Regions from separate parts of the Kitasatospora sp. NPDC056181 genome, predicted to be linked through region 3. Evidence: riboswitches for the same ligand, from Rfam matches in the RefSeq annotation. Region 3 holds a riboswitch; each other region holds the start of a gene.

Region 1 (7,669 bases), on a different contig from region 3:
CCTGCCGGCCCGGCTGCGTTCGCTCCAGACCGCCGAGGGCCGCTTCTCCGACCGCTCGCAGTGGGGTGACTACAGCAACGCCTTCGGGCAGTCGCTGGCCCTGATCGCCCTGCACCGCACGCCCGGTGACGCTCCGTCGGCGGCCGTGGACTTCCTCGCCGGCAGCCAGTGCGCGGACGGCGGCTTCCCGGTCTCCTTCGGTCAGGCCACCTGCACCGGCGACCCGGACGCCACCGCGCTCGCCGTCCAGGCCCTCGCCGCCACGGGACGGGCCGACAAGGCGAGCGCCGGCCTCACCTGGCTGACCTCCCACCAGGGCGCCGACGGCGGGTTCGCGGCCGCCGGGGCGAGCGCCTCCAACGCCAACACCACGGGCCTGGCCACCCAGGCGCTGCTCTCCGGCGGACGCCTCGGGGCCGGCCTCAAGGGCTGGAGCCGGCTGGTCAAGTTCCAGCAGGGATGCTCCACGGACCCGGCCGTCCGCGGCGCGGTCGCCTACGACGCGTCCGGCTTCGACGCGGGCAACGGTGCCCGGGCCACCGCGCAGGCCGTCCTCGGCCTCGCCGGCACCCCGCTGACCACCCTCTCCGCCGCCGGCGCACGCCCCGACGCGCCCACCCTGGCCTGCCCGGCACCGGTCTCCCGCTGAACAGGCCCGTCCCCAGGAGGAGTTATCCGATGACCGACACCCTCACCCCGGCCCGTCCGGTCCGCCGCACGCTCGGGTCGATCGCCGCGGCCGCGGCCCTCACCGCCGGCCTGCTCGGCGTCAGCGCCGTCCAGGCCCCGCAGGCCCGGGCCGCGGCCTGCTCCGGGACCACCGGCGTCACGGTCGTGGTCGACTTCACGGCCGTCGGCGGCGGCATCCAGACCGGCTGCGCCCCCGGCGACCCGGCCAGCGGACTCGCCGCGCTGACCGGCGCCGGGTTCTCGTACGCCTTCCACCCGCGCTTCCCGGGCTTCGTGTGCAGGATCAACGCGCTGCCGACGACCTGCACCAACCCGACCGGCAGCGCCTACTGGTCGTACTGGCACGCCCAGCACGGCGGCCCCTGGTCGTACAGCAGCCTGGGCGCCGGCAGCTACAACCCGGCCCCCGGCGACGTCGAGGGCTGGTCCTTCGGCGCCGGCGCCCAGCCGGGCATCACGGCGCCCTGACACCCTGACATCCGAAGGCCCTGACGCCCGGAGGCCCTGACGCCTGGAGGCCCTGACGCCGGGAGGCACGCCGGCGCCCCGACCCTTCCGCGGAAGGGCCGGGGCGCCGGAATCCGGGCCCGGAACGGCACGACCGCCGCCCCACACCGCTGCGCGTTCAGCCCCGGATTCGCACCGGGTTCCCCCCTCGGCCACCGGGGACGCTACCGCACGGCGCACCGGGCGACGAGGCGATGTGACCTACCTGACGCCCCGTTGACTCTCCGTCAGCTGCCGTGGTCTGATGAACCGATTTTTCGCCCTCGGCATTCAGGGGAAGCCGGTCCAACTCCGGCGCTGACCCGCAACCGTAGACCCGCCAACCCGGTGGGTGAGCCGGAATGCCTGGACCGGGGGCCTGTTCACAGAGCACTTGCGTCGTCGCGGACTACGACGCGGTCAGGACGGTCCCTGTCCCGGGAGACCGTCGGCTGCGCCGTGTTCTCCCGCGTCGACCGACCAGGGAGTCGTCGTGAGGGTCAGCAGCAGTCGTACACGTCACAGGAACCGGGAACTCGCGTCCCTGGTGGTCGCCGGCGCCGTCGCGGTCGCCGCCTGCGGCACGGTCCTGCTCGGGCGTCCCGGAACCGCGGCGGCCGACCCGATCGAGCAGTGCACGGCGACGACGGGCGCGATCGTCGCGGTCGACTTCGGGCACTGGGGCGGTGGTGTCGTCCGTGGCTGCGACGCCCACGCGTCCCCCTCGGCGACCCCGAGCCAGACCCCGACCGCGAGCCCGACCGGGTCGCCGGCCGCCACCGAGCAGGCCGTCCTGGCCCTGACCGGCACCGACCTCACCAGCGTCCGGCGCAACCCGGACGGCACCACCGCGACGCCGGCCCCGCCCGCCGGAAGGAAGCCCGACGCCGCCAAGGGCAGCGCCTACCTCACCGACCCGGCCCGCCTGATCGACGGCCACTACTACGAGGGCTTCCCGGCCTTCGCCGACTTCGGTCTCACGATCGACGGGGCCTACGCGCTCGCCGCCACCGGCACCGACGACACCGCGCTGCGCAGGATCGTCGACTTCCTGGACCAGCAGGGCAAGGACGCGAGCGGGCGGACCGTCAACGACTGGACCGGTGTCGGCACCGAGTTCGCCGGCGGAGGCTCGATCGGCAAGGAGGCGTTGCTCGCCGAGATCGTGGGCCGCAACCCGCGGGACTTCGGCGGTCACGACCTGATCGCCGCCCTCGCCGCGGTGGTGTGCACCAAGGCCACCCCGGACACCGGCTGCGCCGAGTCCGGCAACTACACCTGGGCCACCTCGGTGTTCTCCCAGGCCCTCGGCATCATGGCGCAGCTGCGCGCCGGCGACACGGCCGGCGCCGTCGCCCCGGTCGCCTACCTGAAGAGCCTTCAGCACGCGGACGGCTCCTGGCCGAGCCTGATCCCGGCCACCGGCGACTCCGACGTCGACAGCACGGCGATGGCCGTCATGGCGCTCGCGCTCGTCCCCGGGGACGAGGCCGCGCAGGCGGTCGACAAGGGCCTCGGCTGGCTCGCCGCCCGGCAGCTGCCGGACGGTGGCTTCCCCGGCGCGGCCGGCGACTCGACGAACTCGGCTGCCCTCGCGGTCCAGGGCATGACGCTCCGCCAGGTCACGTACGGCGGGCAGATCGCCAAGGCGCTCGACTTCCTCGCAGGCCAGCAGAACGCCGACGGCGGGTTCAACGTCGCGTCCGCCGGACAGCAGGGTTCGGACGTCCGCGCCTCGACGCAGGTCCTGGGGGGTGCCACGGGCGTCTCCTTCGGCACGTTGTCCCGCACCATCGGCGGCACGCCCACGCCCACGCCGACCGGGCCGCCGACGGGTACGCCGACCGCGACGCCGACCGCGACGTCCACGGGTACGCCGACGCCTACCGGTACGCCGACCGCGACGCCCACGGGTACGCCGACGCCTACCGGTACGCCGACACCCACGGGGACACCGACCGCGAGCGGTTCACCGACGGCGGGCGGTTCACCGACGGAAACCGCCTCCGCGACGTCCACGGCCGTGCCGTCGTCCGGTGAGGGCGCGACCGCCGGCCGCCCGTCCGACGCCGTGCTCGTCGGAGACGGCGGCAGCACCGGCGCCCCGGTGCGCGGCGGCTCCGTCCAGGCCGCCGGTGGCAGTCTGGCCGGCACCGGCACCGACGCCCTGGTACTGACGGGCATCGCCGGTCTGCTGACCGTGGCCGGCACGGCAGGGGTCCTCGTCGCCCTCCGCCGTACGGCCTCCGTCCCGGGGCGTCACCGGTGAGCCGGCGGCTGGGCCGGCTGGGCCGGCTCACCGGAGCGGCGGTCCTGACGTTCGCCCTCGCCTCGGGTGGCGTCGGGCTGGGGACGGCCCCGGCGTCCGCGGCGCCGACGCCGATCGAACAGTGCACCACCACCTCGGGCGTGGTGCTCGCCGTCGACTTCAGCCGGTGGGGCGGCCCGCTGCTGCGCTCCTGCGGGACCACCCCGACGACCGGGTACGCCCTGCTCAACCAGGGCGGCTGGAAGACCACCGGGACGGGGCACGACGGCCCGGCGTTCATCTGCCGGATCGGGTACAGCGGCTTCCAGGGCGGCAAGCAGTACCCCGCTCCGGACCAGGAGAAGTGCGTCCTGACGCCCCCGGCCACGGCCTACTGGTCGTACTGGCACGCCGATCCGGGCCAGAACGACTGGTCCTACAGCCAGCTCGGCGCGATGAGCTACCAGCCGAAGCCGGGCAGCGTCGACCTGTGGATCTTCGGTGGCACGAACATCGAGGGCACCGAGGGGCGTCCGGCCATCTCGCCGGACTCCGTGCGCGCCCGGAACACCAGCCCGGGCGGCGCCGCCTCCACCCCCGAACCGCCCCGACCGCCGGCCGGCGGGGGAGGGGCAGCCGGTGGTGGCTCCGGTGGGACGAGCGGTGGGAACGGCACCGGCACCGGTGGGAACGGCACCGGCACCGGTGGGAACGGCACCGGCACCGGCGGGAACGGCGGAGGTTCCGCGGGCGCGAACGGTGGATCCTCGTCCGGTACCGGATCGTCCGGCAGCTCGTCCGGCAGCTCGTCCGGCGGCAACAACGGTGGTTCGTCCGGCGCCACGAAACGTCCGTCCTCGGGCGGTGGCACGGGCGGATCGTCCGGCGCCACGGGCGGGCGGACGGCATCGGTGAGCCCGTCGGCCGAGGCCCCCGCACCGGCGGACCCGGAGACACCGGCCGCCGAGGCGACCGCCCCGCCGGCCGGGACGCCCTCCGCACAGCCGTCCGACACGCCGTCCGTGGAAGCCGGCGCCGCCGCGACGCCCACCGCTGCCGACGGTCCGTCGCCCTCCGTGGAGGCCGGCGGGCCGAGGGTGGTGGACGCGGCCCCGGCCGCCGACACCCCGCACGACCCCGGCTCGATGGTGCCGGCCGCGGTCGGGGCCGTCCTCGTGGTGGTGCTGGGCGTGGTCACCGCCGTCACCGCGCGCCGCCGCCGTCGACAGGCCGAGTGATCCGGTGAGCATCGTCGTCAAGCCCGGCGCCGGCTCCCCGCCCGCCGCCGACTCCCCGCCCGCCGCCCCCGGCCGGAGCGCGGGGAGCCGGCGCAGCCCGCGGGACCTGCACCCGCTGGCCTGGTGGGCCTGGGCGCTGGCCCTGGCGACGGCGGCCAGCCGTACCACCAACCCGCTCCTGCTCCTGCTCGTCCTCGCGGTGCTCGGCTACGTGGTCACGGCCCGCCGGACCGAGGCCCCGTGGGCACGAGGGTTCACGTACTACCTGTGGGTGGCGCTGACCGTGGTGGCGATCCGGGTGGTCTTCCGCTGCGTGTTCGCCACCGGCATCACCCCGCAGGACCACCTGCTCTTCTCCCTGCCGCACATCCCCACCCCCGCCTGGTACGCGGGCATCGAGATCGGCGGACCGGTCTCCCTGGAGGCCACGCTCTCCGCGGCCTTCGACGGGCTGCGGCTGGCCTGCCTGATCTGCTGCATCGGCGCCGCCAACACCCTGGCCAACCCCAAACGGGCCCTGCGGGTCCTGCCCGGCGCCCTGTACGAGCTCGGCGTCGCCGTGACGGTCTCGCTCAGCGTCGCCCCGCAGCTCGTGCAGAGCGTCCAACGCGTCGCCCGGGCACGGCGGTTGCGTGCCGGGCGGCAGAAGGGCGTCCGCGCGCTGCGCAGCATCGTGGTACCGGTTCTGGAGGACGCGCTGGAGCGCTCGCTGCACCTGGCCGCCGCGATGGACTCACGCGGCTACGGACGCTCCGGCACCGCCTCCCGCCGCTCCCGCCGGCTCACCGGCGCCCTGATGCTTCTCGGCATGTGCGGCCTGTGCGCCGGGGTGTACGGGCTGCTGGACGGGACGGCCCCCGCGGCGCTCGGACTTCCGGCCTTCCTCGTGGGCGCCGTCCTGTGCGTGGCGGGTCTGCTGCTCGGCGGGCGGCGGGTCCGGCGCACCACCTACCGGCCCGATCGCTGGCGGGCCGCCGAGTGCGGTGTCGCCGGGTGCGGTGTGACCGCCGCCGTCCTGCTGTTCGCCACGGTCGGCTACGACGCCACCGACCTCAACCCCTCCCTGTACCCGCTGGCCTGGCCGACGCTGCCGCTCGTCCCGGTGCTCGCCCTGCTTCTGGCGGGCGCAGCGGGGATCGTCTCGCCGCCGCCCGGCCGCACCCCCGAACCCGGCTCCGTGCCCGGCCGTACGCCCGCACCCGCCTCCGCGCCCGCCCCCGCGCCCGCCTCCACCTCCACCTCCGCCTCCGCGCCCGCTTCCGCCCCCGTGCCCGGTCAGCGCCTGACCGCGCGCACCGGTGGCGACACCCGAACCACCGGCACCGACCGCACGACCTCCGAGGTGAGCACGTGATCCGATTCGACCAGGTCAGCGTGGTGTACGACGGCGAGAGCACGCCCGTCCTGCGCGATGTCGACCTGCACATCCCGGAGGGCGAGCTCTGCCTGGTGGTCGGCCGCACCGGCGTCGGAAAGTCGACCCTGCTCGGCGCCGTCAACGGCCTCGTGCCGCACTTCACCGGCGGCACGCTGCGCGGCCGGGTCAGCGTGGACGGCCGGGACACCGCGCACCATCCGCCGCGCGAACTGGCCGACGTGGTGGGCGTGGTGGGCCAGGACCCGTCGGCGGGCTTCGTCACCGACACGGTGGAGGAGGAACTCGCCTACGCCATGGAGCAGTTGGCCATCCCGCCGGAGGTGATGCGCAAGCGCGTCGAGGAGACCCTCGACCTGCTCGGCCTGGCCGACCTGCGCCACCGCGCCCTGCACGAGCTGTCCGGCGGCCAGCAGCAGCGCGTCGCCATCGGCTCCGTCCTCACCGCCCACCCCCGCGTCCTCGTGCTGGACGAGCCGACCTCGGCCCTCGATCCGACCGCCGCCGAGGAGGTGCTCGCCGCCGTCACCCGGCTGGTGCACGACCTCGGCGTCACCGTCCTGCTCGCCGAGCACCGCCTGGAGCGCGTCGTCCAGTACGCCGACCGCGTCGCCTACCTGGCCGGCGACAGAACCGTCGTGCACGGGCCGCCCGCCGAGATCTTCCGGGACACCGCGATCGCACCGCCCGTCGTCGGCCTCGGCCGGCTCGCCGGCTGGCGGCCGCTGCCGCTGTCCGTCCGCGACGCCCGCCGTGCCGCCGCGCCGTTGCGGGAACGGCTCGCCGACGTGCCGGTTCCCCCGCCGCGCCGGGCAGCGGTGGCGGGGGAACCGGTGCTGGACGCCCGGGGGGTGGTCGTCCGCTACGGGCCGGTGGCCGCCGTCCGTGAGGTCGGCCTGGAGCTGCGCGCCGGTCAGGTCACCGCGCTGATGGGCCGCAACGGCTCCGGCAAGTCCTCGCTCCTCTGGGCCCTCCAGGGCTCCGGGCCCCGCCAGGGCGGCAGCGTGAAGGTCGTCGGGACGGAGGGCGGGCCGGCGCAGGATCCGAAACGCCTCCCCGCAGCCCGGGCCCGCCAACTGGTCGGGCTCGTCCCGCAGACCCCCACCGACCTGCTGTACCTGGAGTCGGTCGCGCAGGAACTCGCCCAGGGCGACCTGGAGTCCGGTCGGGACGCCGGGCCGACCGCGCGGCAGGTCCTCGACCGGCTCGCCCCCGGAATCCCGGACGACACCCACCCCCGGGACCTCTCGGAGGGGCAGAAGCTGGCCCTGGTGCTGGCGATCCAACTGACCGCCGCACCACGGGTGGTGCTGCTGGACGAGCCCACCCGCGGGCTCGACTACCAGGCGAAGGCGGCGCTCACCGGCATCGTGGACGCCCTCGCCGCGGAGGGCCGCACGGTCGTGGTCTCCACCCACGACGTCGAGTTCGTCGCCTCCGCCGCCGACCGGGTCGTCGTGATGGCCGAGGGCGAGGTCGTCGCCGACGGCCCCACCGCCGAGGTCATCGTCGCCTCGCCCACCTTCGCCCCGCAGACCGCCAAGATCCTCGCCCCACTGCCCTATCTGACGACACATCAGGTCGCCGAGGCACTCGCACCGGCGGAGGCCGCCCGGTGACCGCCGTCAGGAT
Region 2 (7,669 bases), on a different contig from region 3:
CTCGCTGCCGTTCGGCATCTGGATGATGCGCGGCTTCGTCGCCGCCGTCCCGGTCTCCATCGAGGAGGCCGCCCAGATCGACGGCGCGAGCCGCACCCGCATCCTGTGGCGGATCCTGCTCCCGCTGGTGGCCCCGGGCCTGGCCGCGACCAGCGTCTTCTCCTTCATCGCGGCGTGGAACGACTTCGTCTTCGCCAAGACCTTCATCATCAGTGCCACCGAGAACCAGACCCTCCCCTCGGCGCTGCTGGTCTTCTTCAAGCCTGACGAGAACGACTGGGGCGGGATCATGGCGGCGTCCACGCTGATGACGGTGCCGGTGCTGGTCTTCTTCGTCGCGGTGCAGCGCAGGCTGGTCTCCGGCCTGGCGGGTGCGGTGAAGGACTGACGCGTGTCCGACGGTCCCCGGCGGGCGCCCGACGGTCCCCGGCGGTTCCTGGCGGGCGCCCGACAGTCCCCGGCGGTTCTTGGCGGGCGTCCCGGCGGGAACCGTCGGCCGTGCCCCGGGGCCCGTCCGGTGGCCCCGGAAATCCCTGGTGAGGCAGGGTGTCGGCTGTTAGCGTCCCGGATCATGGATGTGGGATCGGTGAACCGGGAACGTGCCGACGGGCAACTCGCCCAGATCGCCGGGACGGTGGGCCTCGCCCGCCGTCTCGGCATCGACGTCTGGCTGCGCGGCGGCTGGGCGATGGACTTCTTCCTCGGCAGGCTCACCCGGGACCACGAGGACATCGACTGGTTCGCCCCGGCCGCCGACGCGCCCGCCCTCGCCGCGGGCCTGCACGAGCTCGGCTACCGCCCGCTCGACGGCGTCCCGCCCGAGCAACAGCTCGACTTCGTGAAGGACGGCCTGGAGTCCAGCTTCACCCTGCTGGACTTCGCCGCCGACGGGCGGGCGCTGGTCGCCGGCGGCCCCTGGGCGGGCACCCCCTGGCCGGCCGGACTGCTGGCCGCCGAACCCGGGCGGCTCGGCGGCGTCGAGTGCCCGATCGTCAGCCCCGAGGCGCAGATCGAGATCAAGCAGATGATGCCGGTCTGGGACACCCGCCGCCCGCGCCGTCCCAAGGACGCCGAGGACATCGCCCGGCTGCGGGAGGCGCTCGGCTGAGTCGCTGCTGCGGCCGGCACTGTTGCTGCCGGCACTGCTGCTGCCGCCACCGTTGCCGTTGCTGCCCCCGTTGCTGCCGCCACCGTTGCCGCTACCCGTGGACGAAGGCGTAGGCCTCCCGGGCCAGTCGGGACCACGGCAGGGGCGAGCCCGGGTCCAGCGCGAGCCACTCGCGCATCGGACGCCCGCGCCCCGCGTCGAACCGCTCGCCGTCGCCGGACGCCACCAGTTCGTCGACCCGGGTCCGCGGCAGCTTCACCACCAGGCGGCCGGCCGACAGCATCGCGAAGATGTGCCCGTCGGACTTCAGCGCGTCCGAGCCGAAGCTCCGCCGGCCCTCCGCCGAGGGGGTGGTGACGCCGTCCAGCTCCGCCAACTCCCGTGCCAGGGCGGCGAACCGCTGCTCGTCCGGTCCGGTCAACTCAGACCACCTCCTCCTGGGCCGCCGTCCCGCCCGCCGGGACGGCGATCAGGGTGAACGCCGCCCCGCCGTCGTCCCGCACCACCGCCACCCGCCCGAACGGCGTCGGCTCGGGCCCGTCCAGCACGCTCCCGCCGAGCCGGACCGCCCGCTCCACCGTCGAGTCGGTGTCCGCCGTGCCGAAGTACACCGCCCACAGCGCCGCCGGACTCTCCGGCCCGGCCCAGGGGTTCGGGCCGATCCCGCCCGCCGGCAGCCCGCCGGCCCGGAACACCGTGTAGTCGCCCGCCGGGCGCGCGTACTCGTACCCGAGGACCTGCCGGTAGAACGCCCGGGCCCCGTCCGGGTCGGGGGAGAGGTGCTCGTTCCAGGTGAACGTGCCCGGCTCGTTGACCAGGGCCGCCCCCGGGTTCAGCCGGCCCTGCCAGAGGCCGAAGGGCGCGCCGAGCGGATCCACGGCGAGCGCGCTGCGCCCCAGCTCGGCCAGCTCGCCGGGCTCCCGGACGATCCGGCCGCCGGCCTGCCGGACCGACTCGGCGGCCCGGTCGGCGTCGTCCACCGCGAGGTAGGTCAGCCAGGCCGAGCCGTCACCCCCGGGCCCCCGGGCGATCCCCGCGACCTGCGCCCCGCGCAGCGTCGCCACGGTGTGGCCGGGGTGTCCGGCCAGGTCGACGAACTCCCACCCGAACAGCGCGCCGTAGAAGCTCCGCGCCGGGCCCGCGTCCGGTCCGGCCGCCAGCTCGACCCAGCACGGGACGCCCTCCCGGTACCTGCCCGCCTTCGGCATGCGGTCCTCCTCGGTCCTTCCCGCCAGCCTCCGTCGCCGCCGGGGCCCCGGCAACCGGACCCGGGGCGCTGCACGGCAACCCGGCCCCGGCAACCCGGGCCGGCGCGGTGCTCGTCGGACGGCCGGATCAAGTCGGTGGACAACGGTCCTGCGATCGGCAGACTGGTCGCCATGACCGCCGGAAAAGATCCCAAGAAGGACCTCCTGGTCTACCTCCAGGACGCCCGCGACGCCCTCCTGTGGAAACTCGAAGGGCTCTCGGAGTACGACGTCCGCCGTCCCCTGACACCGACCGGCACCAACCTGCTCGGCCTGGTCAAGCACCTCACCGGCGCCGAGGCCGTCTACTTCGGGGAGACCTACGGCCGCCCCTTCACCGGCCCGGCGCTCTGGATCACCGGCGAGGCCGAGCCGAACGCGGACCTCTGGGCCACCCCGGAGGAGAGCCGCGAGCACATCGTCGGGTGGTACCGCGAGGCGTGTGCCCACGCCGACGAGACCATCGCCTCCCTGCCCCTCGACGCCGTCGGCCGTGTCCCCTGGGGCGGGCGCAGCGAGGTGACCCTGCACGGCTCCCTCGTCCACATGATCGCCGAGACCCAGCGCCACGCCGGCCACGCCGACATCGTCCGCGAACTCATCGACGGCACCACCGGCCAGCGCCCCGACGGCGGGAACACCGCCCCCGGCGACGCGGCCTGGTGGCAGACCCACCGCGACCGCGTCGAGCAGGCCGCCAGGCAGGCCGCGGGCCAGGCCGCCGATCGGGCCGCGGATCGGGCCGCGGATCGGGCCGCCGTGGGGGGCGAGCAGGGAAACCCCTCCGGATCCCCGCTCACGCCCGCCCCGCGGAGCTGACGGCCGGGCGGGCCCGCACCCCTCACCCCGGGGTGCGGGGCCGGTCACGAGCGGGTGGCAAGCTCGCGGAACCAGCGGACGATCCGCGGGTACGCGGCGAGCGCGGAGCCGACGTGGTCGGCGCCGGCGATCTCCTCGACCGGTGCGTCGACGCCGTTGGCGGCCAGGCTGCGACGGCAGGACTCCGTGTTGGCGAAGGCCACGTCGCGGTCCGCGGTGCCGGCGTAGAGACGGACCGGGGCGCGCGGCAGCTCGCGCACGGCCCGGGCGTCCCTGCGCCGGACCGCCGCGATGACTGGGGTTCCCAGTCCCGGCCCGGCCCTACGGGAGCTCGCGGCGGACGAGGGACGCGGCGAAGGACTCGCCCGTCCGGCGGGCGTGGGCCATCCGCGCCCGGACCTCGCCGGGGGTGCGGGGGCGGAAGTGCGGGCCGCCGCAACGGCACTTGTGGAAGCGGACGCCGGCGTGCAGCAGCACGGAGAGGGTCCGCCACGCGGCGGTGTCGCGGCGGCGCGGCGCGGCGAAGGCGGAGCCCGTGTGGACCAGCGGCCGCGTGCAGCGCGGGCAGGGACGTTCGCGGGCGCCGGCGTGGACGTCGCCGTACTGCTGCTTGTACGAGGCACGGCAGGGCAGGCAGACGAAGGAGCTCTTGGTGTGGGCCACCCGGCGAGCCTACGGCCGTGCCCGGTGGTGTTCGACGGCTTTCCGAGCAGGCTCTCCACCTGCCCGGCCGGCAGGATCGGCACCCGGGTGCCCGGGCGGGCGCCGGAGACCTCGAGGCCTTGCAGGTGGTGACGCCGGCCGCACGGGAGCGGGGCCGCGTCGAGCGGGTCGAGGCCGTCGGGCGCGGCCGCCCTGACCTCGTCCGTCGTCGTCCATCCGATTTCTGAGCAGGCGTGATGTCCTGCTACTGTTCATCCCGTCGAGAGGGAACGTCCTCTCTCGGACAGGCGTCAGAGGTGCTACTGGAGCACGTCCTACTTTCAGTAGGAAGAGTCCGTTCGACCCGGGCCTGGCGCTCTACCCCGGAGGGGCCGTTCGCACTGGGAACGGCCCCTTCGGCGTTTCCTGGAGCGTCGCGCGGACCTCCGGGCCGTCGCCGCCAGATGTTCGAGGCGCGGCCGGACCTCCGCCCAGGCGCGGGTCTTGAGGCCGCGGTCCGGGCTCACCCGGAGCCGCCCGGCGGGCAGGTGACGTAGCGCCCGTCCGCAGCAGCGCGACCGTCTCGGCGGTGCCGGGCACGCGGGGCGCATGGATGTCGTAGACGCCCGCAGGGTCGGCTCGTGCGCCTGGACCACGGCCGCCCCGGTTGCCTCCAGGTCGGCGACCTCGTCGTGCAGCGCCAGTGCAACGTGCCGGGCGGTGTCGGCGAGCGGCTGGTCGTCGCGGACGAACGACCAGGCCGGCATGGTGACGGGCCCGGTGAGCATGCCCTCGCTTCCCGGGCGCTCGGCGTCCAGTGCTGGGTGACGGCTTTCGTTCCCACGCACCACTGCGGGGCAGTTCCGGATTCGCACCGGATTCCCTCTTGCGACGCACCCCGCCTGGCGGACGGGTGCGGACCGGCTGCGCCGCTCACCCTAGCCGCAACGGCCGGGCGCGGTACGCGGATCGCTCCTATCGCAGTCCGTGGCCGAAACCCTCCGGCGTGGCCGACAACCGGCCAAGGTCCCGGTCCAGGTGGGCCGGTGGGCCGGATCCCGGCGGCCCGCCGCGTCGGCTCCGGCCAGCACGTTCGACCGTCGCCTCGATCTGATGCGACGTCATAGCTTGGCTGAAATCAGACCCTTGTGGTGTGAATATGCCATTGGAATGTTCGTCATACGGAATCCGCCAGTAGCCTTCCGTGTCGAACCCGCCACTGCTCGTGGCGGTCCGGTCGGCGCCGGCCCAGCGTGCCCGGCTGCCCCAACCCGTCCGAAGGAGCCTGAGTGCCGGGTATCGACGAATGCCTGTCCGCGGCCATGGCGATCGCCGGTGCCCGCGCGGCCAGCCTCATCGACTGGAGCAGCGGACTCGCCCTCGGCAGCGCCGGCGTCAGCCCCACCGGCGACCACGAGACCACGGCCGCGGAGGCAACCGACTTGGTACGTACGGCTTTTGAGAGTGAAACCTTCACCGTGGCGGAGGACAGTCGGGCGCCTCTGCAGGACATCATCCTCACTGCGGGCCGCAGCTACCACCTGATCTGCTTCATTGACACCGTCTTCGACAGTCCACTCGTCCTGCACCTGTGGCTCGACCGGACCGAGGGCAACCTCGCCTCGGCCCGCTACCGCCTGCAGGCCCTCGCCGAGGAACTGGTGCTCGGATGACCGGCGTTCGGACGGCGAACGCGATGGCGGGCCGGCGCGGCGCGTCCCCGGCCCGGGGCGCCGTGTTTCGGCCAGCGGGCCGGGCCGCCGGCGCCCCGGCGGTCAGCGGGCGGCCCGCATGAACGACGTCGACGCCATCGTGCCCGGTCACGTCATGGCCCCCGGCCACGCCCTCGCCACTGGCGCGCCACTCAGCACCGATGAGGCCTTCGGCGCCGTCGAACGACTGGCCGACGAGCGCGCGACCGGCGCCCTGCACGGTCCCACGGGCACGCTGCACCTCGTCGACGGCCTGGTGGTGCATGCCGAGTCCGACCGCGCGCCCGACCTCGCCGCGCTGCTCACCGGCTGCGGCCGGATCACCCGGCAGGCCTGGCAGGAGGCCGTCCGCACCCACGGCCCGCACGGCCGGGTCGGCGGCGCCCTGGTCGAACAACGGCTCTTCACCCGTGGGGAGTTGGAGCTCTGCCAGCTCGGCGCCCTCTACGACGCCGCGTTCTTCGTGCTCGACGGCGCCGGGGCCTCGGCGGGCCCGTGGTCCTTCGAGCCGGGCGCACGGCACTGGCTCGGACCGGTCGCGGCGGTCAGCGCCCCGCGGCTGCGCCGGGAGGTGGAGCGCCGGCACCGGCTGCTCGACCGGATCTGGCCCTGGCCGCAGCTCGACACCGCACCGGTCCGCCCGCTGGGCCGGGTCGGCCGGACCGCCGAGGCGGGCCGGACCGGGGACGTCGGCCGGACCGGGGACGTCGGCCGGATCGGGGAGGCGGGTTTGATCGCCGAGGCCGGCCGGATCGGTGAGGACGGCCCGCCGCGTCCGGTCCGTCAGGCCGGTGCGTCCGGTTCCGTCCGCCCGGGCGGAGCCCAGGAGCGGTGCGCGGCCCCGGGCAGGCGGCCGGGCCGGCCGTGCCCGCCCAGTCGGCGTCAGCGCGAACTGCTCGACCACGCCGACGGCCGAAGAACCCCGGCGGAGCTGGCGCGGCTGCTCGGCCGCTCGGGGTTCGCCACCACGGCCGACGTCCGCCGCCTCGCCGCCGCCGGGCTGCTGGCCACGCCGGGCCGTGACGTCCCGCGGCACGCCGCCGGGTCGCGGTCCTCGGCACAGGCCGGACCGGCGCCCGGGGTACGGACCGAAGCACCGCCCGGGACTCAGCCCGGACCGCCGCCCGTGCCGCCGCCCGGAACTCAGCCGGCGCCGCCGCCCGGGCTGCTCCGCCGCGTCCCCGGCGCGGCCCTGGCGGGGTTGCTCCCGGTGAGCGCCATCCGCTCCGCCCGCCACCGCCCGCTCGCGGGCCATCCGCCGGCCCCGGTCCACCCGCCGGCCCCGGCGGCGGCCCGCCCGCCGACCGTCCCCGACCCGGACATCGCGCTGCTGATCCGGGTCCGAACCCTTCTGGAGGCCCGACTTTGAACAACTCTCCGCCCGCGACCCCGCTCTCACGGTCATGAGGCGGGCGCTCAAGCAGCGTGTCGGAAGGAGACAACTGATCGCCTTGGAGACCGAGCTGCTGGCCGAACTGCGGGCCCTCAGGCATCGGGTCCCGCACCTCGCGGGCGGTCTGGTGGCCAGCGTGGACGGCCTGTTGGTCGCGCACGACACCCACGGGGCCGAGCCCTCCGGTCTGGCCGCGATGACCGCCGCCTCGCTGAGCCTGGCCCAGCGGCTCGCGGACACCACCGGGCAGGGCGAGTTCCGGGAGTCGCTGGTGCGCGGCGAGTACGGGTACATCGGCACCTACGCGGCGGGCGGCAGCTGTGTGCTCACCCTGCTGGCGCACCCGGACGTGAACGTCGGCCGGCTGCACCTGGAGGCCCGCCGCTCCGCCCGGCGCATCGCAACCCTGATCAACGACTCGCTGACCCCCAAGGACCCTCCGTAGGCGCATCCCGCACCTTCCGGCCCCATCCGACCCGACCGAACCTTCCGACCTTCCCCACCCTTCCGATCTTCCGAACGAACTGGAGAAACCGACATGACGGACGCAGCCGGCGCGCTCAAGCAGACCATGACCGCGATCGAGGGCGCCCTCGGCGCAGCCCTCGTCGACTACAACAGCGGCATGGCCCTCGCCACCCTCGACGGCCCCGGAGGGTTCGACCTCAACGTCGCCGCGGCCGGGAACACCGACGTGGTCCGGGCCAAGATGCGCACGATGGACATGCTCGGGCTGCAGGACGGTATC
Region 3 (7,669 bases):
CGCCCGCCGCCGGACAGGTCTGCGCCGTCCGCTCGCCGTGCTCGCGCTGCTGACCGCCACCCTGCTGCCGGCCACCGCCTGCGGCCCCGCGGACCCGGGGTTCGCCGTGCCCGAGGCCGCCGCGCCGCAGCCAGCCGGAACCGGCGGCGCGACCGCGGCCCCGGCCCCGGCCCGGAAGCCGGCGGGCCCGGCCGCCGACCTCCCGTACGACGTCACGCCCCTGCTCAAGCCGCAGCGCAAGTACCTGGGCGCCGCGCTGCCCGACGTCCCCGCGAAGATGGACGCGCTGGGCGGCTACACCACCGCGATCGGCAAGCAGCCGAACGTCCTCGAGTACTACGCGGGCTGGGGCGACGGCTTCGACACCGCCGGGGTCCGCCGGATCTACGACGCCGGGGCGCTGCCCTACATGGCGTGGGAGCCGCACTCCCCCTCGATGGCGGCGATCGCGGCCGGCGAGACCGACGACTACGTGAAGAGCGTGGCCAAGGCCGCCGCCAAGCTCAACCTGCCCATCGCCATCAGCATCGCCCACGAGATGAACGGCGACTGGTACCCGTGGGGCCGGCAGGCCGCCAGCGCCGAGGACTTCGTCGCGGCCTGGCGCCGCGTCCACGACATCTTCGACCGGGCCGGCGCGACCAACGTGATCTGGGTCTGGAGCCCCAACATCACCGACCCCGCGCCCAACACCCGCCTCGCGCCCTACTACCCCGGGGACACCTACGTGGACTGGGCCGGCATGACCGGCTACTTCACCCTCACCGGGCCGAAGACCTTCGACGCGCTCTACGGGCCGACGATGGCGGAGATCCGCACCTTCAGCCAGAAGCCGTTCTTCATCAGCGAGACGGCCTCCCAGCAGGGCAAGCGCCAGCGCGCGGACATCGACCAGCTCTTCAGCGGGATCGAGGCGCACGACGACCTCGTCGGCTTCGTCTGGTTCAACATCGTCAAGCGGGCGGACTGGCGCATCGAGATCACCCCGCAGACGCTCGCGGACTACAAGCAGCGCGCGTCCGATCCCCGCTACGGCTTCGACATCCGGAACCCATGATGCCTTCAGAGACCGACTCCTGGTTCACCCCGCAGACCCCGGTCCGGACCCCGGACGACGAAGGCTCCCGGGCCCGTCCGCCCGGCCCGCGGGAGAACGGGCCGGCCGCGGGGGCCGAGGGGACCAGGCGCTCCCGGCGCGCCGGCCGGACCGCCGCGGCCGACGGCACGGGCGCGAGCCACGGCACCGCCGCGACCCACGGGGCCGACGCGACCCTCGACGCCGACGCGGCCGAGGGGACCGCCGTGGCCCACGACGCCGGCGCGGCCGAGGAGGCCGCCGTGACCGAGGGGCCCAGACGCTCCCGTCGGGCCCGCCGGACCGCCACGACCCTCGACGCCGACGCGACCCACGACTCCGCCACGGCCGAGGGGTACGACGCGCACGGCCCGGACCAGGCGCACGGGTCCGACCAGCCGTACGACCCCGCCGACGGGTACGCGGCGGACCGGCCGTACGACCCCGCCGACCCCGCCGACCCCGACCCCGACCCCGCCGACGGGCACCCGGCGGACCACGCGTACGACCCGGCCGACGAGCACGACGACGCCGAGGGCGACACGCACGGCCGCGCCCACCCCGGCGACGGCGAGGACGGCCCGGCCGTCCAGCTGGCGCCGTACACGATCCCCGCCGTCCCCGCGACCGGCTGGGACCCCGCCTCCAGCCCCCGGCGCCGCTGGATCGGCCGCGGCCTGCTCTTCGGCGTGCTGGCCGTCCAGGCGGCGCTCTCGCTGCGCCTGCTCGGCGCCGCGCACCCCGACGAGGCCGTCGCCATGATCGTCGGCCGCCAGCAGCTGGACCACCTGCTCCACGGCACCCCGGTGACGACCGACCTGATCGGCCAGATCCCCGGGTCGCCCTGGCTCTACCCCCCGCTGGCCGGCGCCGCCGCCAACGCGAGCGGGATCTTCGGGGCCCGGCTGGTGAGCCTCGTGCTCGCGCTGGCCACCACCGCCCTGCTCTACTCGCTGACCCGCCGGCTCTTCAACGAGCGCGTGGCCATCTGCACCGCCGCCGCGTACGCCGTCCTGCAGTCCACCGTGGTCGTCGGCTTCTACGCCGCTCCGGACGCCCTCGCGGTGGCCCTGGTGGCGCTCGCCACCTGGATCGTCGTGAGGACCGCCCGCGCCCCCGTGGCCACCGTCCTGCTGGCCGTGCCGGCGGCTGCGCTGGCGGCCGCCGTGGAGTACGCCGCAGTGATCGCGGTGCCCGTCCTGGCCGCCCTAGCACTGATCACCTCCTGGCCCTACCGGGGCCGCGGGCCCGCCGCCGGGCGCGCCCTCCTCCTGGCCGCGGGCGCCCTCGGGGGACTCCTGGTGTCCGGCCTGCTGGACGACGTCTGGGCCTGGTCCCCCGCGGCCGGCCACGAGGCCCGCCCGGCCGGCTCGGTCCTCCTCTCCGCGGTCCAGTGGAGCGGCCTGTTCGCCGTGCTGGCCTGCGCGGGCGGGATCGCCTACTCGCTCCGCGAGCGGCTGAACGAGTCGCCCGAGGACGCCGCGATCACGGCGTCCCGGCTGCGCCGCACGACACTGAGCGTGACGCTGTGCGCGACGGCGCTGCTGATCCCGGTCGTGTACGCGTGCCTGGGCACCTCCGGCGTGATGTTCCGCCACCTCGGCTTCGGCATGCTCTTCGCCGCGCCGCTGGCCGGCGTGGGCATCACCAGGCTGGTCGGCGCGCACTTCCGCAACCCCCAGCTGGGCATCCTGGTCTGGGTGGTGCTGCTCGCCCTCGGGCTGGAGCAGTCGGCCCTGCGGTACCAGGACGGGCCCGACTCGGGCCGGCTGCTCGGCGTGCTGCGCCTGCACACCACCCCGCAGGGCCGCTACCTCACCGAGGTCGACGGACTGCCCGAGTACTACCTGGGCGCCGTCAGCAAGCCCGAGCAGTGGGTCTCGGCCCGCAAGGGGACCGACTACCGGGATCCCGCCGGGGTGATGCACCACGGGGACGAGGGCACGGTCGCCGCGATCCGCAACGCCTGGTTCACCATGATCGTCCTCGACAGCACCGCGCCCACCGCCACGGACCGGGCCGTCAGCGAGGCGGTCAAGGCCGGCGGACGCTACCGACTGATCGCTCAGTTCAGCTCCCCGACGGGCGATTCCGGCACGTACAAAGTGTTCCTGCTGCACTGAGAGCCCGGAGCGCCGGGCCACGCCCCGCGACACACCGGCTACTACATATGGTGCCGCGAAAGTCAGCCGCCACTAGATGTATGCTCGTCCCTGCTGTCGACGCAGGGGAACCCGGTGCGAATCCGGGACTGCCCCGCAGCGGTGTGCGGGCGGCTCCGACCAGAGTCCGCGAGTCCGAGTACCTGCCGACGGCGTGCCGCCCGGCCTCCCCGCAGAGGCCTCCAGCACAGCAGTACTTCCGGGCCTCGCGGGCGGGCCGGGGATGACACCGTCGCGCGGAGCCGTCCGGCCGCCGCGCCGTGCTCCCCTGCCCCAAACGGCCCGGTGCCCCGATCCACCGCCGCCGATCGCCGCCAGGAGAGAGCGCCTTGACCACCGCTGCCTCAGCCACCCTGCCCGCCCAGGGTTCCAGCTCCGCCCCCGCCGACCCGACGGTCTCCGACCCCGGCGGTGCGCTGCTCCGGCTGCTGACCGACCGCAGCGTCGACCTTCCCCAGGTGGACCCCGGCCATGTCGCCGCCGCCGCGCTGCGCGGCCGCCACGCCGGCTCGGACTTCGCCGAGCTGCGCGGGCTGGCCGTGGACGCCGCAGCGTCGATGATCGCCGAGGACCCGCAGTACTCGAAGCTGGCGGCCCGGCTGCTCGCGCTGGAGATCGTCGACGAGGCGGTCTCCCAGGGCTCGGTCTCCTTCTCCGCCTCGATCGCCGTCGGCCACGCCGAGGGCCTGATCGGCGACGTCACCGCCGACTTCGTCGCCAAGCACGCCGCCGCGCTCGACGCGCTGATCGACGCCAAGGGCGACGACCGCTTCGAGTACTTCGGCCTGCGCACCGTGCAGTCCCGTTACCTGCTGCGTCACCCGATCACCCGCAAGGTGGTCGAGACCCCGCAGCACTTCCTGCTCCGCGTCGCCTGCGGCCTGGCGGTCGGCGACAGCGAGCAGTCGGTGCGCGAGGTCGCCGAGCTGTACGGCCTGATGAGCCGGCTGGAGTACCTGACCTCCTCGCCGACCCTCTTCAACTCCGGCACCCGGCACCCGCAGATGTCGAGCTGCTACCTGCTCGACTCGCCGCTGGACAACCTGGACTCGATCTACTCCCGGTACGCCCAGATCGCGCGCCTCTCCAAGCACGCCGGCGGCATCGGCCTCTCGTACTCGCGGATCCGCTCGCGCGGCAGCCTGATCCGGGGCACCAACGGCAAGTCCAACGGCATCGTCCCGTTCCTGCGCACCCTCGACTCCTCGGTCGCCGCCGTCAACCAGGGCGGCCGCCGCAAGGGCGCGGCCTGCGTCTACCTGGAGACCTGGCACGCGGACATCGAGGAGTTCCTGGAGCTGCGCGACAACACCGGCGAGGAGGCGCGGCGCACCCACAACCTCAACCTGGCGCACTGGATCCCGGACGAGTTCATGCGCCGGGTCAACGCCAACGAGGACTGGTCGCTGTTCTCCCCGGCCGACGTGCCCGAGCTGGTCGACCTCTGGGGCGCCGACTTCGACGAGGCGTACCGCAAGGCCGAGCTGGCCGGCAAGGCCGTCCGCACCATCCCCGCACAGACCCTCTACGCCCGGATGATGCGCACCCTGGCGCAGACCGGCAACGGCTGGATGACCTTCAAGGACGCCTCCAACCGCGCCGCCAACCAGACCGCGCTGCCCGGCCGGACGGTGCACAGCTCCAACCTCTGCACCGAGATCCTGGAGGTCACGGACGACTCCGAGACCGCCGTCTGCAACCTCGGCTCGGTCAACCTCGGCGCCCACGTGGCCCCGGGCGCGTCCGTCGAGGACCTCCTCAACGCCATGGACTGGGAGCGGCTGGACGCCACCGTGCGCACCGCCGTCACCTTCCTCGACCGCGTGGTGGACATCAACTTCTACCCGACGACCGAGGCCGGCACCTCCAACTCCCGCTGGCGGCCGGTGGGCCTGGGCGTGATGGGCCTCCAGGACGTCTTCTTCCAGCTGCGGATCGACTTCGACTCCGCGGAGGCGAAGCAGCTCTCCACGCTGATCGCCGAGCGCATCATGCTCACCGCGTACGAGCGCTCCGCCGACCTGGCCGAGCAGCTGGGCCGCCACGAGGCGTACGGCGAGACCCGCGCCGCCCGCGGCGAGCTGCACATCGACCACTTCCCGTCGGCCGCGCCCGCCTGGGCCGACCGCTGGACGGCGCTGCGCGCCCGGATCGCCGAGACCGGCCTGCGCAACTCGCTGCTGCTGGCCATCGCGCCGACCGCGACCATCGCCTCCATCGCCGGCGTGTACGAGTGCATCGAGCCGCAGGTGTCCAACCTGTTCAAGCGCGAGACGCTGAGCGGCGAGTTCCTCCAGGTCAACCCGTACCTGGTCCGTGAGCTCAAGGAGCTCGGTGTCTGGGACCAGCAGACCCGGGACGCGCTGCGCGACGCCAACGGCTCGGTGCAGGAGCTGAACTGGCTGCCCGCCGAGGTCCGCTCGCTCTACCGCACCGCCTGGGAGCTGCCCCAGCGCGCGCTGATCGACCTGGCCGCGGCCCGCATGCCGTACCTCGACCAGAGCCAGTCGCTGAACCTGTTCATGGCGGCGCCGACCATCGGCAAGCTCAGCTCGATGTACGCGTACGCGTGGAAGGTCGGTCTGAAGACCACCTACTACCTGCGCTCGCGCCCGGCGACCCGGATCGCCCAGGCCGCGTCCGGTGCCGCCCGCACCGCCGCGCCCGTGCCGGTTCCCGCCCCCACCATGACCCAGGCCGAGCAGGACGCCATCGCCTGCTCCCTGGAGAACCCCGAGTCCTGCGAGGCCTGCCAGTGAGCACCCCCGACGACCGCAAGATGCTGCTCGACCCCGGCTTCGAGCTGACCCTGCGCCCGATGCGCTACCCGTCGTTCTACGACCGGTACCGGGACGCGATCAAGAACACCTGGACCGTCGAGGAGGTGGACCTGCACTCCGACGTCGCCGACCTCGCCAAGCTCAGCGAGGGCGAGCGGCACATGATCGGCCGGCTGGTCGCCTTCTTCGCGACGGGTGACTCGATCGTCGCGAACAACGTGGTGCTGAGCCTCTACAAGCACATCAACTCCCCGGAGGCGCGCCTGTACCTGTCGCGCCAGCTGTTCGAGGAGGCCGTGCACGTCCAGTTCTACCTGACGCTGCTGGACACCTACCTTCCGGACCCGGAGGACCGCAACGCGGCCTTCGCCGCGGTGGAGAACATCCCCTCCATCCACCAGAAGGCGCAGTTCTGCTTCAAGTACATGAACGCGGTCGACCACATCGACTCGCTGCAGACCAAGGAGGACCGCCGCGCGTTCCTCCTGAACCTGATCTGCTTCGCGGCGTGCGTCGAGGGCCTGTTCTTCTACGGCGCGTTCGCGTACGTGTACTGGTTCCGGAGCCGGGGCCTGCTGCACGGTCTCGCGACGGGCACCAACTGGGTGTTCCGCGACGAGTCCATGCACATGGACTTCGCGTTCTCGGTGGTGGACACCGTCCGCGAGGAGGAGCCCGACCTCTTCGACGACGAGATGGCCAAGCAGGTCACGGAGATGCTGGAGGAGGCCGTCGAGGCCGAGCTCCAGTTCGCCCAGGACCTCTGCGGTGACGGCCTGCCCGGCATGAACACCGCGTCGATGCGCGAGTACCTCCAGGCCGTGGCCGACCAGCGCCTCGCCCGCCTGGGCATGCCGATCCGGTACGGCTCGACGAACCCGTTCGGCTTCATGGAGCTGCAGAACGTCCAGGAGCTGACCAACTTCTTCGAGCGTCGGGTCTCGGCGTACCAGGTCGCCGTCGAGGGCTCGGTCGCCTTCGACGACGACTTCTAAATCAAGATCGTTCAGCGAACAGCGGAGCTGCCGTCACGGCGGCTCCGCTGTTTGGTACCCGGTGTTCAGGAGTAGCCCAGGCATGCCCAAGCTCCAACAGCGTGTGATCGAAGGCCCCTTCGGGCCGATACAGATCAACTACGACCGCCGGCCGTCCGTCGTGGCGCGGATCCAGGGGGCGGGGATGCCCGCCGTCACGGTGGTGCCCGACCGCGACCACGGCGCGATGAACATCAACGGGCACCACGTGCCGACGAGCCGGACCCGCAACCGCACTCGGACCGCCGTCGTCGGCGACCGGAGCTACGAGCTGAGGCCCACCAGCCTCCGCCGCGCCGAACTGCGCCGCAACGGCACCCTCATCGCCCACGCCCGCGGATCGTTCCGTTCGTACGCCCCGGGGAGCACCATCCCCGGCCGCGACGCGGGGATCACCTGGTCCCAGGGCATCGACCCGACGGACGTCGCGATCGGCCAGGCCATGGTCCTCGGCTTCGGCGCCGGCGCCCCGGGCGTGATCCTGCGGACCGTCTTCTTCTGGGTCGACAACCTCACCTGAAACAACAGTGGTGCCCCGCACGGCCACAGCCCGTGCGGGGCACCACTGTTGTTTATATAGGTGGGGAAGAAGCCGGGCAAGAACCCACCGAGGGAGGA
Region 4 (7,669 bases), on a different contig from region 3:
CGAACTCACTGCGGATCGCCGTGGTCATGGGGGGTGGCCTGCCCTTCGCTGGGGGATCGCTGGGGGTCGCCGGCGGGCGGGGCCGCGGGCGCACCAGGTTACTGGCGAGTAGGTCCCCACCATAGGCCACCGGGGCGAAACGCACGACGGCCGCCGGACCCCTTTTCGGGGTCCGACGGCCGTACGTCGGGTGCTGCTACCGGCGGATGCTCGGCTTCAACTCCAGGAAGCGGGCGAGCAGGCCGTTCACGAAGGCCGGGGAGTCGTCCGTGGAGAACTCCTTGGCGATCTCGACGGCCTCGTCCAGGACGACCGCGTCCGGGACGCCGTCCTCCCAGATCAGCTCGTACGCGCCGAGCCGCAGGACGTTGCGGTCCACGATCGGCATCCGGTCGAGCGTCCAGCCCACCGCGTACTCCGAGATCAGGTCGTCGATCCGGCGGGCGTGCTGGACATAACCCTCGACCAGCTCCATCGTGTACTCGCCGACCTGCGGGGTGCCCTCGTCCGGCTTGGGCTCCCGGGCACGGGCCACCCAGTCCGCGAGGACGGTCAGCGGGTCGACGTTGCGGTGGTCGGCCTCGAAGAGGATCTGGAAGGCCCGCGTACGGGCCTTGCTGCGTGCGGCCGACACGGACTTACTTCACCCGGCCGAGGTAGCTGCCGTCGCGGGTGTCGACCTTGATCTTCTCGCCGGTCACGATGAACAGCGGGACGGCGATCTCGGCGCCGGTCTCCAGGGTGGCCGGCTTGGAGCCACCGGTGGAGCGGTCGCCCTGCACACCCGGCTCGGTGTGGGAGATGGTCAGCTCGACCGAGGCCGGGAGCTCGATGTACAGCGGGGCGCCCTCGTACATGGCGACCAGGGCCTCGAAGCCCTCCAGCAGGTACTTGGCGGCGTCGCCGACGACGGCGGGCTCGACCGTGGTCTGGTCGTAGGTGTCCGTGTCCATGAACACGAAGTTCTCGCCGTCCTTGTACGAGAACTGCATGCCGCGCTTGTCGACGTTGGCGGTCTCGACCTTGGTGCCGGCGTTGAAGGTCTTGTCGACGACCTTGCCCGTCAGGACCTCCTTGAGCTTGGTCCGCACGAAGGCCGGGCCCTTGCCGGGCTTGACGTGCTGGAACTCGACGACGGACCAGAGCTTGCCGCCCTCCAGCTTGAGGACCATGCCGTTCTTGAGATCGTTCGTGGAAGCCACGGGCGCACTTACTCCTGGATATAGCTGTCAAGGAACCAAGGGGTGCGTCCTGCCGGCTGCGGCAGCCTCCCGGGCAGCCGCGGGCCTACAGGGCGAGGAGCTCCTTGGTGGTGATGGTGAGCAGCTCGGGCCCGCCCTCTTCGAGGGGGCGTACGACGAGCGTGTCCTCGATCCGGACGCCGCCCTTGCCCGGGAGGTGAACCCCCGGACCGACGGTGACCGGTACGCGGCTGTCCAGTTTACCCATGTCCGACGGACCGAGGCGCGGCGCCTCCCGGATCTCCAGCCCGATCCCGTGACCGACCGGGTGCGGCGAGCTCTCGGTGTGCCCGGCCGCCTGGAGGATCTCCCGCGCGGCCTGGTCGGGTACGTACTGCTCGACCCCCGGCCCGAGCGCCTCGCGCCCGGCCCGCTGCGCCCGGAAGACCAGCCGGTGCAGCTCGACCTGCCAGGGCGCGGGGGCGGCCCCGATCACGAAGGTCCGGGCGGTGGAGACGCCGTACCCCCGGTACTGCGCGCCGAGCACCACGGTGAGGAAGTCGCCCTCCTCCACCCGCCGGTCGGTCGGCTGGTGGGCCTGCTGGCCGGAGTGGCTGCCGGTGCCGACCGAGACCGGGAAGGCCGCCCGGTCCGCACCGTGGTCGATCATCCGGCGCTCCAGCTCCATCGCCAGGTGCCGCTCGGTGCGGCCCACCAGGATCGACTCCAGCAGCTCGCCGAGCGCCTGGTCGGCGATCTCGGCCGCGATCCGCAGGTCGGCGATCTCGTGCTCGTCCTTGACCACCCGCAGCCGCTCGACCGCCTGCCCCAGGTCCGCGAGCCGGACCCCCTCGGCCAGGCCCGCCACCGCCCGGTGCCGGCTGACGGTCAGGTCGTGCTCCTCCACCGCGAGGTCCGACACCCTCAGCCGCGCCGCCGCGGCGGCGGCCGCCAGAGCGGTGTCCGCCCCCGCCGCCACCGGCACCTGGGTCACGTCCTCCGTGATCAGGTGCTCCCCGGTGTCGTCCGGCGGAAGGTCGTCCGGCAGCGCCAGCAGCACCCGCTCCCGGGTCAGCAGCAAGGTCGCCCCGCACGGCGGGCACCCGGTCAGGTACCGCACGTTCGCCGTCCGGGTGATCAGCGCCGCATCGACCCCGGACGCACTGCAGTGCTCCCTCAGGCGCTCCCGCCGGCCCGCGTACGCATCAGACATGCGTCGAGCCTACGGAGCCCCACTCCGATCCGCCCGCCGAGCGCCCCCACCCGGGCACGTGTCGCCCCGGGCCGGGCGGCCGGACCCTCCCCCGGCACGGCCGCCCCCTGCTCCAGGCCCCCGCACGGGAAGTCGGACGGGCCGACTTCCCGTGCGGCGGTGGCACACGGGCCCGACCGGGTCACGGCGCTCCGGCGGCCCGGGAATGGGCGGGGCGGGGCTTGCGTTGGAGCAGACGAAAACGACATCCATTCCCGCGTACGGCCTCGACCGGCCCCCGAAAGAGCCGGCCGCGACCGTGCCTCCCACCCCAGGAGGATTCCCATGGCCCGCAGCGAACAGCGCCCCGTCGTCCGGCTCAGGTCCACGGCCGGGACGGGCTTCACGTACGTGACCCGCAAGAACCGCCGCAACGACCCGGACCGGCTGGTGCTGCGCAAGTACGACCCGGTCGCGCGGCAGCACGCCGACTTCCGCGAAGAGCGCTGAACCGGCCCGCTCCTCTCCCCCGTCCCGCCCCCGAAGGAGGCCCTCATGAAGCCCGGCATCCACCCCGCCTACCGCCCGGTCGTCTTCCGCGACAAGGCCGGCGGGCTGGCGTTCCCGACCCGCTCGACGCTGACCGGCGACGGGACGGTCGAGTGGGAGGACGGCACCACCTACCCGGTGGTCGACGTCGAGGTCTCCTCGGCGAGCCACCCCTTCCACACCGGCCGGTCCCGCGCGACGGACACCGCCGGCCGTGTCGAGCGCTTCCACCGGCGGTACGGCGAGCGGCGCGGCTGAGCCCGCGCGCGAACGCCGAAGCGGCGCCCGTCCGGCCCTCACGGGGGCCGGGCGGGCGCCGCTTCACGTCCGCGGGCCGCTCAGCGCGGCGGGGCGGGGACCACCGCTACTTCGCCGGCCCCGGGGTGGCGCCCTCCGGGGTGACGGACTGCGCCGCGCCGGTCGGCGAAGCGCCGCTCTCCGAAACGGCCGTCGCCGCCCCCGGCACCGCCGCCTTCGCGCTCGGGCTCCACCGCTGCTCGACCCCCGCGAGCCGCCAGTAGGCGATCGCCGCCGCCCAGACCACCACGAACAGCGCGACGATCGCGTAGCCGACGTTGTCCAGCGAGATGTCCGCGATCCAGCCGCTGACCGGGTCGGTCAGGTCCAGCTTCTCGTGCAGGACGCCGACCAGCTCGATGGTGCCGATGATGAACGCGACCGCGATCGACAGCCCGGTGATGGTCAGGTTGTAGTACACCTTGCGTACCGGGTTGGAGAACGCCCACTGGTACGCGAAGTTCATGAACGTCCCGTCCAGCGTGTCGAACAGGCTCATCCCGGCGGCGAACAGCAGCGGCAGGCAGGCGATGGCGTACCAGGGCAGGCCGGAGGCCGCACCGGAGCCGGCCATCACCATCAGGGTGACCTCGGTCGCGGTGTCGAAGCCGAGGCCGAGCACCATGCCGACCGGGAACATCTGGCCGGGCCGGGTGATCGAGCGGGTCGCCCGGTTCAGCACCCGGGCCAGGAAGCCGCGCGAGTTGAGGTGCTCCTCCAGCTCCGCCTCGTCGAAGTGCCCGGCCCGCATCTTCCGGAACACCTTCAGGATGCCGAACAGGGCGGCCAGGTTGAGCGCGCCGATCAGGTAGAGGAAGGCGCCGGAGGCGGAGGTGCCGATCATGCCGAGCCACTTGTGGGTGGTCGACTCGTCGTCCATCAGGGTGTTGGCCAGCTGCGCGCCGCCCGCCACCAGCGTGGCCATGAGGACGACCATCGAGGAGTGCCCGAGGGCGAACCAGAAGCCCACCGAGACCGGCCGCTTGCCGTCCGCCATCAGCTTGCGGGTGGTGTTGTCGATCACCGCGATGTGGTCGGCGTCGAAGGCGTGCCGCATGCCGAGGGTGTAGGCGGTGATGCCCAGACCCACCCCGAAGACCTGGGTACCGACCTCGTACTTCTCGGGCGCGACGAGGAAGATCAGCGTCCCGAACGCCACCACGTGCATGGCCAGGATCACCCCGACCAGCCCGGCCGTACGGATGGTGTCCTCTCGTCTCCACCGGAAGGTGGGCAGGACGGACGGCGCCGCCGGAGCAGCGGCGGTTTCGGGCAGGGTCATCTGCGGATCACGCTCCAGCACCTCGTGGAATGACGTTCGTGAGATGCCGTGGCCGGTCTCCTGGCTGACGGGGCTTCCGTACCCGCCTTCCCAGGCGCGCGATGCGCCCAGTGGCGTCGTGGGTACGGACGACTCCCCCGATCACAGTGGCGAGGGCCGCTCCGGACTTGGACCTTGAGGGTCCGTCACCGGTCTTCCCGAACACCACGGCGGGCTACACCGTAGGGGGCCGCGCATCACCCTTGCAAGGCTGCGCACCTGCGCAGGTGTCCAGGATCACAGGCCGGGGCTGCAAGAATGTCCGCATGCATCTCGTACCGGCCGACCGTGCGGGCCAGCGCACCATCGACGGGCACCGGGTCTGCGAGGCCATCGCCGCCATCGGCGACACCGGACACGTCCGGTCCTGGGCCGAGCGGTTCTCGCTGCTCGCCGATCCCGGGCGGCTCTCCCTGCTGCTCGCCCTGCACCGTGCCGGTCCGCTCGCCGTGACCGACCTCGCGGTGGCCACCGGCATGCGCGATCCCGCCGTCTCCCAGGCGCTGCGGCTGCTCCGCACGGCCGGAGTGGTCACCGGCGACAAGGACGGTCGTGTGGTGCGCTACCGGCTCGTGGACGACGCCATGCGCCCCCTGCTGGACGAGTGCGCCGCCGCCGAGCACCACGAGCCCGCGCCCGACACCTCCCCGGCCACCACGGGCACCACCGACCACGAGCCCGCCGTCGCGGCCGGCTGACCCAACGCCCGGCGCGGTCGCACCGCACCCGCCCCGGCCGGGTGCGGACTCCGTGCGCCGTCCCACCCGCTCCACCCGGAGCGCGTCGTGCCGGCGGCCGCCCGGCGGCCCGGGTCAGCCCGCCCCCTCCCGCACCAGCCGTTCGAAGCGGCGCAGCGAGCGCCGGGCCAGCGGGTCCGTCGCGGGCCGCAGGGCGCCGGCCACCAGGCCGGCGGCGGGGAGGCGGAAGGCGCCGAGGAAGGCGAACCGGGTGCCCCCGGGCTCGGGGCGGGCGGCCATGCCGCCGAGCAGGAAGCGGCTGCGCATCAGGCACCAGCCCGGCGTCAGCTCGACGTCGAAGCGGGCCCGCAGGCGGCTGTGGCCCACCACCAGGGCCTCGGCGCGGCCGTCGGCCGGGCCCGCGGTGAGGCGGACCGAACGCAGGTCCGGCAGCCAGCGCGGCAGCCCGTCCTCCAGGTCGGCCGCGGCGGCCCAGACCCGGTCGAACGGCGCGTCGATCACCGTCTCGCGGACGCTGGCTCCGGGGGTGACGGCGGCGACGACGTGCAGCCGGCGCACCGGATCGAAGGCCGCCACCGGCCAGGGGATCTGCGTGCTCACTGCTGCCACGCCCTTCGGAAGCTGAGTCGGGCCCGGGAGAGCCGGGACTTCACGGTGCCGGCCGCCACGCCCAGCAGGTCGGCGGTGGACCGCTCGTCCAGGCCCTCCAGGTCGCGCAGCACCAGGACGGCGCGGTGTTCGGGGCTGAGCCGGGCGAGGACGTCCTCGATGTCGGTGGCCAGCTGCGGGTCGCCGGGGCGGGGCAGCTCGGAGAGGTCGGCCGGGACGCAGCGGGCGACCCGCCGCACGTGCCGGACCGCCTCCCGGACGGCGATCGAGCGGACCCAGCCGAACAGCGCGGCCGGGTCCTGGAGCTGGCCGAGCTTGCGGAAGACGGCGATCAGCGCCTCCTGGGTGGCGTCGGGGCCGTCGTCCAGGGCGATCGGGCCGCAGAGCCGGCGGACGTAGGGCGTGACCAGCTCCAGCAGTTCGCTCACGGCCAGCTGGTCGCCGCGCTGGGCGGCGCGGACCAGGGCGGTGACATCGCTCGCGGTTCGGGTGTCGGGACCATCCACATCCGCAACAGAGGCGGCGGACGGCCCGGACGTTCCCTCGCTCCCGGGGCTTTCCGGTGTGACGCTCGCCACGGGAACGTCCGGCGGGCCGGGCCGCTCCTGGGGGTGCCACACCGTCGCATCCCCTGGGGGACCACCGTGAACCGTCGCCGTACCGCCGCCCTCGCCGTCGCCACCGTCCTCGCCGCCGACGGCCTGCTGCACGTCTACTGGGCCACCGGCAGCACCTGGCCCGCGGCCGACTCCGCGTCGCTCTCCCGGGCGGTGCTCAACGCCGACGTGCCGTTCACCCCGCCCGTGGTGCTGCCGCTCGCCGCGGCGCTGTTCTCCGGGGCGGCGCTGGTGCTCGCCCGGGGCGGGGTGCTGGACGGGCTGGCCCGCCGGTTGCCCGCGGTGGCGCTGCGCTGGGGGCCCCGTGCGGTGGCCGGCGGGATGCTCGCCCGCGGGCTGGCCGGGCTGGTCTGGGCCACCGGGATCGGGGCCGACACCGGGTCCGTCTTCTACCCGCTCAACCTGGCCCTCTACACGCCGCTCTGCCTGGCCGGCGCGGCCGCCGCCTGGTCGGTGGCGCGGGACCGGGCCGACGGCTGACCGGGCGTCACGGGCCTCAGGCCTGCTGGCAGGCCGGGCACCAGAAGAGGTTGCGGGAGGCGTGCTGCTCCGTCCGGACGTCCGTCCCGCAGACCAGGCAGGGCATCGCGGCCCTGCGGTAGACGTAGACCTCTCCGCCGTGGTCGTCCACCCGGGGCGGACGGCCCATCGCCTCGGGGGTGTGCTCCGGGCGGACGGTGTCGATCCGGCCCGCGCCGACGCCCTCGTGCATCAGCGCGACGAGGTCGGCCCAGATCGCGTCCCATTCGGCGCGGGTGAGGTCGCGCCCGGCCCGGTGCGGGTTGATGCCGTGCCGGAACAGCACCTCGGCGCGGTAGACGTTGCCCACGCCGGCCAGCACCTTCTGGTCCATCAGCAGCGCGGCGACCGTCGTCCGGCTGCCGGATATCCGCCGCCAGGCGGGCTCCGGGTCCGCGTCGGCGCGCAGCGGGTCCGGGCCCAGCCGGGCGGCGACGGCGGCCTTCTCCGCGTCGGTGATCAGCGCACAGGTGTTGGGGCCGCGCAGGTCGGCGTAGGCGTCGTCGTTCTCCAGCCGCAGCCGGACCAGGCCGACCGGCTCGGGCGCCGGCCCCTCGCCGAAGGTGAAGCCGCCGTAGAGGCCGAGGTGGACGTGCACCCACGCGTCGCCCTCGAAGCCGAGGAAGAGGTGCTTGCCGGTGGCCTCGGCCCCGGTCAGCAGCCGGCCGTCGACCAGCCCGGCGCTC

What was found. A riboswitch is a leader RNA that binds a small molecule or an ion and turns the genes downstream of it on or off. The one in region 3 is predicted to bind cobalamin.
Region 1: linked by a shared signal. The riboswitch ahead of ACFC1F_RS39865 (prenyltransferase/squalene oxidase repeat-containing protein) and the one ahead of ACFC1F_RS01430 (ribonucleoside-diphosphate reductase subunit alpha) in region 3 are both predicted to bind cobalamin.
Region 2: linked by a shared signal. The riboswitch ahead of ACFC1F_RS18585 (hypothetical protein) and the one ahead of ACFC1F_RS01430 (ribonucleoside-diphosphate reductase subunit alpha) in region 3 are both predicted to bind cobalamin.
Region 4: linked by a shared signal. The riboswitch ahead of ACFC1F_RS30445 (HoxN/HupN/NixA family nickel/cobalt transporter) and the one ahead of ACFC1F_RS01430 (ribonucleoside-diphosphate reductase subunit alpha) in region 3 are both predicted to bind cobalamin.

The regions. Positions count from the first base shown of each region.
Region 1 covers NZ_JBHJUK010000204.1:398-8,066, forward strand. The annotation lists partial or broken gene ACFC1F_RS39855 (peptidase) at 1-649, shown strand, start outside; gene ACFC1F_RS39860 (flagellar hook-length control protein FliK) at 679-1,158, shown strand; cobalamin riboswitch at 1,267-1,342, opposite strand; cobalamin riboswitch at 1,420-1,565, shown strand; gene ACFC1F_RS39865 (prenyltransferase/squalene oxidase repeat-containing protein) at 1,670-3,445, shown strand; gene ACFC1F_RS39870 (hypothetical protein) at 3,442-4,662, shown strand; gene ACFC1F_RS39875 (CbiQ family ECF transporter T component) at 4,667-6,016, shown strand; gene ACFC1F_RS39880 (ABC transporter ATP-binding protein) at 6,013-7,656, shown strand; gene ACFC1F_RS39885 (ECF transporter S component) at 7,653-7,669, shown strand, end outside.
Region 2 covers NZ_JBHJUK010000044.1:23,611-31,279, forward strand. The annotation lists gene ACFC1F_RS18550 (carbohydrate ABC transporter permease) at 1-388, shown strand, start outside; gene ACFC1F_RS18555 (nucleotidyltransferase domain-containing protein) at 572-1,108, shown strand; gene ACFC1F_RS18560 (hypothetical protein) at 1,200-1,529, opposite strand; gene ACFC1F_RS18565 (VOC family protein) at 1,531-2,316, opposite strand; gene ACFC1F_RS18570 (DinB family protein) at 2,488-3,174, shown strand; gene ACFC1F_RS18575 (hypothetical protein) at 3,219-3,434, opposite strand; gene ACFC1F_RS18580 (deoxyxylulose-5-phosphate synthase) at 3,496-3,837, opposite strand; gene ACFC1F_RS18585 (hypothetical protein) at 4,158-4,604, opposite strand; cobalamin riboswitch at 4,574-4,704, opposite strand; gene ACFC1F_RS18590 (hypothetical protein) at 5,106-5,489, shown strand; gene ACFC1F_RS18595 (hypothetical protein) at 5,608-6,897, shown strand; gene ACFC1F_RS18600 (roadblock/LC7 domain-containing protein) at 6,980-7,366, shown strand; gene ACFC1F_RS18605 (hypothetical protein) at 7,460-7,669, shown strand, end outside.
Region 3 covers NZ_JBHJUK010000002.1:48,763-56,431, reverse strand. The annotation lists gene ACFC1F_RS01440 (glycoside hydrolase family 26 protein) at 1-1,057, shown strand, start outside; gene ACFC1F_RS01435 (glycosyltransferase family 39 protein) at 1,054-3,198, shown strand; cobalamin riboswitch at 3,262-3,403, shown strand; gene ACFC1F_RS01430 (ribonucleoside-diphosphate reductase subunit alpha) at 3,591-5,996, shown strand; gene ACFC1F_RS01425 (ribonucleotide-diphosphate reductase subunit beta) at 6,017-7,012, shown strand; gene ACFC1F_RS01420 (hypothetical protein) at 7,095-7,571, shown strand.
Region 4 covers NZ_JBHJUK010000102.1:17,609-25,277, forward strand. The annotation lists gene ACFC1F_RS30415 (thioesterase family protein) at 1-28, opposite strand, end outside; gene nusB (transcription antitermination factor NusB) at 197-634, opposite strand; gene efp (elongation factor P) at 639-1,202, opposite strand; gene ACFC1F_RS30430 (M24 family metallopeptidase) at 1,288-2,394, opposite strand; gene rpmG (50S ribosomal protein L33) at 2,719-2,883, shown strand; gene ACFC1F_RS30440 (type B 50S ribosomal protein L31) at 2,929-3,180, shown strand; gene ACFC1F_RS30445 (HoxN/HupN/NixA family nickel/cobalt transporter) at 3,287-4,501, opposite strand; cobalamin riboswitch at 4,534-4,725, opposite strand; partial or broken gene ACFC1F_RS30450 (ArsR/SmtB family transcription factor) at 4,807-5,148, shown strand; gene ACFC1F_RS30455 (SRPBCC family protein) at 5,353-5,838, opposite strand; gene ACFC1F_RS30460 (RNA polymerase sigma factor) at 5,835-6,353, opposite strand; gene ACFC1F_RS30465 (DUF3995 domain-containing protein) at 6,492-6,944, shown strand; gene ACFC1F_RS30470 (Fpg/Nei family DNA glycosylase) at 6,961-7,669, opposite strand, start outside.